DNA from 3 places in the Synergistes jonesii genome. Region 1 is predicted to be linked to each of the others. Evidence: riboswitches for the same ligand, from Rfam matches in the RefSeq annotation. Region 1 holds a riboswitch; each other region holds the start of a gene.
What was found. A riboswitch is a leader RNA that binds a small molecule or an ion and turns the genes downstream of it on or off. The one in region 1 is predicted to bind cobalamin.
Positions count from the first base shown of each region.

Region 2: another riboswitch for cobalamin. It lies ahead of EH55_RS10250 (methylmalonyl-CoA mutase family protein); the one in region 1 lies ahead of EH55_RS07295 (hydratase).
Region 3: another riboswitch for cobalamin. It lies ahead of EH55_RS12365 (sirohydrochlorin cobaltochelatase); the one in region 1 lies ahead of EH55_RS07295 (hydratase).

Region 1 is NZ_JMKI01000031.1:202,987-206,265, reverse strand. Features, by position in the region: gene EH55_RS07295 (hydratase) at 1-1,380, opposite strand, end outside; cobalamin riboswitch at 1,695-1,855, opposite strand; gene EH55_RS07290 (FAD-binding oxidoreductase) at 2,149-3,279, opposite strand, start outside.
Region 2 is NZ_JMKI01000038.1:36,599-39,877, forward strand. Features, by position in the region: gene EH55_RS10240 (gamma-glutamyltransferase family protein) at 1-1,249, shown strand, start outside; cobalamin riboswitch at 1,288-1,485, shown strand; gene EH55_RS10250 (methylmalonyl-CoA mutase family protein) at 1,605-3,279, shown strand, end outside.
Region 3 is NZ_JMKI01000054.1:4,014-7,292, forward strand. Features, by position in the region: gene EH55_RS12360 (ornithine cyclodeaminase family protein) at 144-1,193, shown strand; cobalamin riboswitch at 1,402-1,615, shown strand; gene EH55_RS12365 (sirohydrochlorin cobaltochelatase) at 1,773-2,663, shown strand; gene EH55_RS12370 (FecCD family ABC transporter permease) at 2,666-3,279, shown strand, end outside.

The DNA of each region.
Region 1 (3,279 bases):
GCGGATGGAAAAGCCGCGGTTCGCCGGCGTGTCCCCTGCGCCGAAGCAGGGACCGCAGAAAGCGGTCTTCACTACCGCGCCGGCCTCGATAAGGTCGGCTATCGAGCCGTTGTTGGTAAGCGCCAGCATGGCCGGCTGGCTTCCGGGATAGATGCTCAGCGCGAACTCGCCGCTGCCCGTGCTGCGCCCTTTCATGATCTGAGCCGCCGCGACGACATTGTCGAAGGTGCCGCCGGAGCAGCCGGCTATTATCCCCTGGTCCACGTGAATCTTTCCGTTCTCGTCTATCTTTTCCGTGAGGCCGAGGTCAAGCTCCGGATTCTCCAGCTTACGGCGCGCGTCTTCCTCTACCTTTTTCAATATCTCATGCGGATTCGCGCTGAGCTCGTCTATCGTGTAGACGCAGCTCGGATGGAAGGGAAGCGCTACCATCGGCTTGATCTTGTCGAGCTCCACCACAATAGCCGCGTCATACCACGCTGCGTCGTCGGGATCGAGCCTCTTATAGGCGTCCGGACGGCCGTGTATGTTGAAATACTCCTCTACCTTTTCATCCGTGCGCCACACGGAACTCCAGCAGGCCGTCTCCGTCGTCATCACGTCGACGCCGCAGCGGAAATCGACGGGAAGCTTTGAAACACCCGGGCCGACGAACTCCATGACCTTGTTCTTCACAAAACCGTTTTTGAAAACCGCGCCTATTATCGCCAGCGCCACATCCTGAGGTCCGACGCCCGGTTTCGGCGCGCCTGTAAGATAAACCGCGGCGACGTCGGCGCGCGGCAAATCATAGGTGCGCCCCACAAGCTGCTTTACAAGCTCCGGGCCGCCTTCCCCTACGCCCATCGTTCCAAGCGCGCCGTAGCGGGTATGGCTGTCAGAGCCGAGAATCATCCTGCCGCAGCCCGACATCATCTCTCTGACATATGAATGGATGACGGCAAGATGCGCCGGCACGAATTCCCCACCGAACTTTTTCGCGGCGGAGAGCCCGAAAAGATGATCGTCCTCGTTGATCGTCCCTCCGACTGCGCATAGCGAATTATGACAGTTCGTCATGACGTACGGCACGGGAAATTTTTTCATGCCGCTTGCAAGCGCCGTCTGTATTATGCCGACGTAGGTGATATCGTGCGACGCAAGGCTGTCGAAACGAAGCCTGTAATCATCCTCTGTGCCGGAGGCGTTGTGTTCCGCGATGATCTTGGCCGCTATCGTTCCGCGCGCGGCGCTCTTCTTATCGAAGGACGGCTTCTCCGGCAGCTCAAGCCCCGCGGCGCGAAGCTCTTCGCTGAGCTGCGGAACGCTCTTCTTATCGGCGTCCTCCACCAGAACCGCTCCCTTTAAAAGCCAGGCGCCTTTCCCGAACAATTTAATCAAATCATTCATCCTCCCTCATATTTTCAGCATTAGTCATGCTATCCGCATGACGCCTAACCAACGTTTTAAACGACGCACACTGAGATGAATCTTTTTCCCGCCTCCCTGCTTCATTAAATGTACTAAAGTAAATATAACATCTTAACATTTATTAGTAAAATCATTTTATTGTCAAGATATAATACGCCATCTGCCGCAGGGGCTGGGAATAAAAAAGCCGCCTGCATAAACCAAGATTCCGCGCAGACAGCAACAACGTTCACCGCACATTCTAAGACGATGATACACGAAACATAATCCGCCCGCGCAGATCTATTCCCCCGGCAGCGCGAACAGGTCTCCTGGCTCCCATTCATCCTACTATCGCATCTTCCCAGAGGCCGTCCAGTGATATCGCGATTTCGTCGTGGCTACAGTGGCGGGGCCGCTTTGGTTTTTAACCAAATTCCCTTGCTTTCGCGCCGCTTGTTCTATTAAATCGAATATATCCTCTTATTTTATAAATGTCAAGCTTTTTATTAAAATTCGAGCAAAATTTCTTTTTTTGATAACAAGAGGATTACAGTATGATAAATTATTGTTTCATTCTGAAAATTATATATTTTTATATAAAACATTAGCATAAAACGTCAACTGGCCGCAAATGATAAGAAAAAGCACGCTTAGGCTGTGAAAAGGGAAAATAAAAAGCGCCGAAGCCACTCTTTCGCTGACACCGGCGTTTCGACGTTTTTACACGCCCTTGGGAACGTTTCTCAGTACAGGAGGCTAAGTCCAGGGTACTATCTTGCCCGGATTGAGTATGTTGTTTGGATCGAACGCGAGCTTCACCCGGCGGATCAGCTCGACCTGCGCCGCGTCAAGGAACTGCGGCGCGTACATAAGACGCTTGAGGCCGACTCCGTGCTCGCCAGTCAGAGTGCCTCCCAGCCTTTTGACCATGTCGTACATATCTCGGCGTGCCTTCTCGATGATCTCGCGCCAGTTTTTATTTTCCTCTTCAACGTAGAGAGTTACGTGCATGTTCCCGTCTCCGACATGACCGTAAGCGGCATACTTTACGCTGTCGGCACGGCTGATTTTCTCCAGCCCTTCCATAAAAACGGCGATCTCGCTCGCCGGTATCACTATATCTTCGTTTGCGATCTGTGTCGGAGCATACGACCACACAGCCTCGGCGGCGCTTTTGCGCCCCTTCCACAGCTTATCCCTCGTCGTCCTATTGTCGGCGACAAAGACTTCCAGGGCTCCTTCTTCCATGCAGATATCGCCTATTTTCTCTATCTCGTCAGCTAAAGATTCACGGTCGTTGCCTTCGAACTGCAAAATAAGGTGGGCCTCCGCTTCGTGAGAAAATGGAAATTTCGTCCTGAGGTATTGTTCCGTCAGCATCATGGAGCACTTGTCCATAAATTCAATGGAACATGGAATCGTCTTCCCCTTCGTTATCACGGCAGGCACTGCGTCGATAGCCCTTTTCACGCTATCGAAGGGAACAAGCAGGTCCGCTGCGAATGAATAACTCGGCAGCAGGCGTAGTATTATTTTAGTGATGATCCCAAGAGTACCTTCCGAGCCTGTCATGAGATGGACGAAGTCATAGCCGGTAACGTCTTTGCGTCTTTTGCCGCCGAACCAGGAAATAGAGCCGTCGGGCAGCACCACTTCCATGCCTAAGACGTGGTTGCCGGTAGCGCCGTATTTCACAACCTTGTTGCCGCCAGCGTTTTCCGCGACATTGCCGCCGATAAAGGAAGCGTCTCCGCTGCACGGGTCGCCAGCATACATCAGGTTGGCGGCGGCTGCCGTCTTGTTTATCTCTGCGGTGACGACGCCGGGTTCGACGGTCATCGTGAGGTTCGCCGCGTCTAATTCGAGTATTCTGTTCATCCGTTCCAG
Region 2 (3,279 bases), on a different contig from region 1:
CGCCTGGGCGGCGCTCTCGGCGAAGTTTGGCAGGCTGCCGCTGACGGAGACGATAGAGCCCGCGATAGAATGCGCGGAAAACGGTTTTCCCGTCTCTCCGACCGCGGCGCTGCTGTGGAAGAGGCGCATCGCCCTTATGAAGAAAGAGCTGCGCGGGGAAAAATTTTCTCATCTATTCGAGGCCTTCACTAACGACGGCGAGGCTCCGAAGGCCGGAGAGATATGGCGCTGCCGCGATCAGGCGCGGACGCTCGAAAAAATAGCCGCGACGGACGCCGAAGCGTTTTACCGCGGAGAGCTCGCCGAGAGGATAGACAAATTTTCACGGGAGAGCGGCGGCGCCCTCCGCGCCGACGACCTCGCCGCCTACGCGCCGGAATGGGTCGAACCGATATCGGTGAATTACAACGGCTGCGACGTCTGGGAGATGCCGCCAAACGGGCAGGGGATCACGGCGCTTATGGCGCTGAACGTTTTGAAAAGGCTGCGGCTCGGAGAGCGCGACTGCACGCGGAGCTATCATCTGCAGATAGAGGCGCTCAAGCTCGCCTTCGCGGAATCTCTCGCCGAGGTCGCGGACAGCAGCTTCATGCGCAAAAAAGTATCGGAGATGCTCTCAGAGGAATTCGCTGCGCGTCAGGCGGCGCGCGTCGACGAGAAGAGAGCCGGGCTCTTCACATCCAAAGGCGGCGCGTCCGGCGGCACGGTCTACCTCGCGACGGCGGATGGAGAGGGCAATATGGTCTCCATGATTCAAAGCAACTACATCGGCTTCGGCTCGGGGCTCTGCGTCCCCGGTACCGGCATCGCGCTGCACGGTCGCGGGAATAATTTTTCTTTAGACGCCGAGCACCCGAACTGCATCGCGCCGCGCAAAAAGCCCTATCACACGATAATCCCAGGCTTCATAACAAAGGGTGGCCGCGCCGTCGGCCCCTTCGGTGTGATGGGGGCGTTCATGCAGCCGCAGGGACACGTGCAGCTGATCGCTAACATGACGGACTTCGCGCTGAACCCCCAGGAAGCCCTCGACGCTCCGCGCTTCCAGTGGCTCTCGGGGAAAAAAGTCGCGCTCGAACAGGGCGTGCCCAACCATATACTCAAGGAGCTTGCCGATATGGGGCACGAGGTCAGGGTCGACGCCGACGGTACGTCGTACGGCCGCGGTCAGGCGATAATCCGCAGCGAGGGCGGCGCGCTCGCCGGAGCGACCGAGCCGAGGGCCGACGGATACGTCGCAGTTTTTTGAAATTTCGCAAAATGTTTTGCGCCGAAATAAATTGTTGACGAAATGGCGCAACTTAGCGTATGATTAACATAAATAAAAATATTGCTGCAGAAAACGGGAATCGGGTGAAAATCCTGAACGGCCCCGCCACTGTAAGCCGCGACGAGATCGCATTATGCCACTGGAATTTTCGGGAAGGCGCGATGGAGGATGAACGGCAAGCCAGGATACCATTCTGCACAAAGTTGCGGCAATTCCTGCGCGGGCGGGGGTTGCTCAGTGCGTTTGCAGCAACTTGATCGCAGCAACTGTTAAGACCGCCCGCGGGCGGTCTTTTTTTATGCCCGCGCAACTTTTAGGGAAGGGAAGCATTCGGATGAACGAAACAGAGGTGAAGACGAGCGGATTCCCGCCGGTCTCTTTCGAAGAGTTCGCGCCGCCCAGCAAGGAGGAATGGCAGGGCGAAGCGGTAACGGCCCTTAAGGGCGCGCCTTTCGAAAAACGCATGTACACCCGCACCTACGAAGGCATCACGCTGGAGCCGATCTACACGCGCGACGATCTCGAAAAGCTGCCGGGAGTCGACGGCCTGCCGGGCGAGGCGCCGTTTCTGCGCGGCACAAAGAGCGAGGGCTATATGGCGTCTCCCTGGGAGATAGCTCAGGGCTCGGCGAACGTTCTGCCGCGCGAAGCCAACGAAGCGGTGAAGCACGAGCTCAAGAAGGGCGCTACCGTGCTGAGTTTTGAGCTCGACAAATGTACGAGGCTCGGGCTCGACCCAGATAAGGATCTCTTCAAAGGAGATTACCGCGGGCTTTCGCTCTCGACGCTGAAAGACGCCGACGAAATGCTCGACGGACTCGACTTCACGAAGACTCCGCTGCAAATATACGCCGGAGCCTCGGCGGTCCCGCTGCTCGCGCTTACTGCGGCGCGCTCGCGCGCGCACGGAGAGAGAGAAAGGTTTAAAAGGGCGGCCGGCTGCATCGGCGCAGACCCGCTCGGGGAGCTTGCCGAGAACGGCGCTCTGCCGCTGCCGATCGACGAGCTCTACGACGAAATGGCCCTTGCGGCCAAATGGACGGAGAAGAACGCTCCTCAGCTGAAGACGCTGCTCGTTCGCGGCGACGCTTACCACAACGGCGGCGCTTCGGCGACGCAGGAGACGGGCTACGCGATGAGCGCGGCTATAGCTTACATCAGAGCGATGCAGCTCCGCGGCATAGAGCCCGAAAAGAGCATTCCGCAGATAAAATTCAGCTTCTCGCTCGGCACGAACTTCTTCATGGAGGTAGCGCGCCTGCGCGCTGCGAGGACGGTATGGGCGCAGGTAATCGAAGCGTTCGGCGTCGACGTGGAAAAGTACGGAAAGATCGACATCTTCGCCCGCACTTCGCGCTTTACGCCGACAGTCTACGACCCCTACGTCAACATCCTGCGCTCGACGACGCAGGCGTTTTCCGGCGCGGTCGGCGGAGTCGACGCGATGCAGGTGACCTGCTTCGACGACGCCGTGCGCCCAGGAGGCGAGATTTCGCAACGCGTAGCGAGAAACATTCAGATAATGCTCCAGACGGAGTTCGACATGCTTCAGCCGATAGACCCCTCCGGCGGTTCGTGGTACATCGAGCGCCTCACCTCTCAGTGCGCGAACGCTATACTCTCCGTGATACAGAAGGTCGAGAGCTACGGCGGCATGTACAGCGCGCTCAAAGCGGGCGGCGTGCAGGAGGATATAGAAAAAACTCTGAAGGAGCGCATGAAAAATCTCGCGACCCGCAAGGACCGCGCGGTCGGTACGAATATGTATCCGAACACGCTGGAGAAACCCCTGGAAATTTCTTCGCCGAGAGGGGAGGCCCTCTACGAAGAAAGGTCTAAGGCCGTAGCGGAGTTCCGCGAGATGGCCGACGGGAAACACGCGGCGGAATGCCTCAAAAAAATCATGCGGACGCTTGACGACGGCGACGAAGGCTTTGTCGACGCGGTGATAGACGCATACATGGCGGGAGCCACGCTCGGCGACGTGAGAAAAACCCTCGACGACGGCT
Region 3 (3,279 bases), on a different contig from region 1:
GTAACAGATTATAATGTTAAAATATACTTGAACATTCGCTTGAATGTTAATATAATAATTGAAGTATAGGGTTTTTAAAATAAATATTTCAATTATAGTTTTTTGGGCTTAGAACAGAAGCGGAACGGACAGGGGGCTTGGGCATGTACACCGCGAATGAAGCACAGCTGAAGGCGTTTAAGAAGGAGCACGCTTATCTGAAGACAAAGCTCGACCTTGGGAAGGAGATACTTTGGTTAACAAGATCTGAATGCATCAAGGCGGGGCCGAGCGTCGAGGAAACGCTCGCTATAGTGAAGGACGCGATGACAGCGCACGGGAAGAAAGAGTACGAGATGCCGGCAAAGATAGGAATACATCCCTTCGAGGACGTATTTTTCCATGCGATGCCGGCCTACGTCCCCGGCAAAACGGCCTGCGGTATGAAATGGATAGAGTGCTTCCCACGCAACCCGCGAGAATATGAGCTGCCGCAGACTACGGGGCTGCAGATAATGAACGACGTGATGACGGGCGTGCCGGTCGCCGTTATGGACTGTACGTGGCTGACCGCGATGAGGACCCCGGCCGTCACGGCGCTCGCGGCCGCCGCGCTGCATCCGGATGCAAAGACCTTCGGCATGTTCGGCTGCGGCGTGCAGGGTGTCGGGCACGTCCGCTTCGTCGCGAAGACGCTGAAGAAGCTTGAGCGCATATATATCTACGACAAATATCCGGAGTGCATGGACCGGCTGATGGCGCAGGTGCGCGGCGAGGTCGGCGTGCCGATAGTCAAGGCGAAGAGCGTTGAGGAGGCCGTCAAGAGCTGTGAGGTGCTGAGCTCTGCGACGTTCATCGTGCGCAAGCCGATGGCTATCGCGAAAAAGGAATGGGTACGGAAGGGGCAGACGATTCTGCCGTGCGACCTCAACACTTTCTGGGAACCGTCGATCGCGCTTGAGGCGGACAAGTATATCGTCGACAGCTCCGACGAGCACGAGCTCTTCAATGAAATGGGCTACTTCCCCGACGGGCTGCCGAAAATTTTCTGCGAGACGGGCGAGATGCTTGCCGGACTGAAGGAGGGGCGCGCGAAGCGCGGCGAATTGATAGTCTGCAGCAACATAGGAATTTCCACGAACGACATAGCAATGGGTCAAGCGATTCTTTCGCGCGCCCTCGAAATGGGAATCGGCACGAAGATGAAGCTGTAGCGCGGGTGTCTTTTAAGGGCCGGATTTTTTTGAGCGGCGCGTCCGGCATGGGTGGGTCGGCCCAGTTGTCGTGTACGCCTATTTGTTATCAGGCGGCCGCGCGCCGCCTGATATCTGTTTGCCTGAATAAAACTCCAGGCTAAGCCGGGAGTTCCTTTTGCGCGGCGCTGGCCGAAAAATACTTGAGAAAACCGCTGAAAGCCGCTGAATTATATGTTATGTCGGCGGCATTCTGCTATAATTACGGAAACAATAAAATATTGTCTCTCAGGGGAAGGGAAACCGGTGCGTATTTTCTATGCCGGTGCGGCCCCGCCACTGTAGCTCGGACGAAAGCGAAAGGATGCCACTGGATTTTTCCGGGAAGGCTCGCGATTAGGATGAAGGGAAGCCAGGAAACCTGCCTGTGAGAGCTCAAGGGGGGATCCGTTTGCGCGGGCGAACGTCTTCACAGCAGGCTCGGAGTTTATGGGCCTGCTGCCGGCAGACACGGTAAGGACACGGGGGATCGCTTCCGGGTCTTTTTTTATGGGCTCCGGAACTTTTTCCGGATAGGTTTTGAAAGGACGGTAAAGAATCGTGAAATCATTTGTAATAGCGCTCGTAACGTTTACACTCGTAATGTCAGGCGTCGCCTACGCCGGCGCGCCGAAGGACAAGCCGGACAAAAAGGGCGTCCTGATCGTCGCCTTCGGCACCTCGATGCCGGATGCGAGAAAGGCGATCGACAACCTCGTCAATTCCGCTAAGGCGGCCTTCCCGGGGACGGAGGTGCGCCTCGCCTATACGTCGAACATCATCCGTAATAAGATAGCCAAGGAGCAGAAGGTCAATATCCCGACGCCGACGTCGGCCCTCGCTCAGATGAACGACGAAGGTTTCACCCACGTATACGTGATGCCGACGCATATCATACCCGGGGAAGAGTACGACGACATTTCGGGCGTGGTTAACGGCTTCGCGGCGATAAAGGGAAAGTACGAATTCAGGGAGCTGAAGCTCGCGCGCCCCTATCTCTCGTCAGCCGACGACTGCGACGCGATGGCCGATATCCTTGTAAAGCGCTTCGCGAAGGATCTCGCGAACGCCGGGACGGAGATCGTCCTTATGGGGCACGGCACGCCGCATCACGCGGCAAACGCCATGTACAGCCAGCTTCAGCTCTCGCTCGATAAGAAGGCCCCCGGGCGCTTCACGCTCGGCACAGTAGAAGCGGCGCCGATGATCGAAGACGTCGTCGCGCGCCTCAAACACAACACAGCCGTAAAGTCGCTCGTTATTTCGCCTCTCATGATCGTTGCGGGCGATCACGCTAACAACGACCTCGCCGGCAGGGATGACCCCGAGTCATGGTACAACCAGCTGAAGGGTGCCGGCTACAAGGATATCAAGGCACACTTGGTCGGGCTCGGGGAGGATGAAGGGATAGCGAAGCTCTTCGTAGCAAAGATAAAGGATATGATGAAATAAAAATGACCGACGCCGAAGAGCTTTCGAGGCACAGGGGAAAACTCAGCGGCAAGCGCCTGCGGTTGGCGGCGCTGCTCTGCCTGCTGCTCTTTATCTCCGCGCTTTGGAGGCTCGGCGCGGGCGAATGGGACATACCGGCCGCCCGCGTCGCGGCGCTGTTGAATCCCTTTTTGGACGAAAGCATGGGCGCGTCGCCGGAGGCTCTTGTCGTAAGGAGCATCCGGCTGCCCCGCTTTTTTGCCGCCGTCGGCTGCGGCGGGCTTCTCGCCGCGTCCGGAGCGGTGCTCCAGGGGTTGCTTACTAACGCGCTCGCAGAGCCCTATACGCTCGGGATTGCGGCGGGTGCGGCGTTCGGAGGCGCGCTCGGCTTTTTTCTCGACTCGTATGCGGTGGTGCCGATGGCTTTTTTAGGCGCGATGTCCTCGCTGTGGCTCGTCAGCCTCATAGCCGCGCGCAGCGGAGGAGGCGCGTCCAGCATCGTTCTCGCCGGCGTCGTCATGAACGCGATACTCTCCGCCGGCGTGACGTTCCTCAAGGCGATCGCGGACGACCGCCTCGGAGCGATAGTCCTCTGGCTGATGGGCAGCCTTTCGGGGGCGTCGCCGTCGGCGGCCGT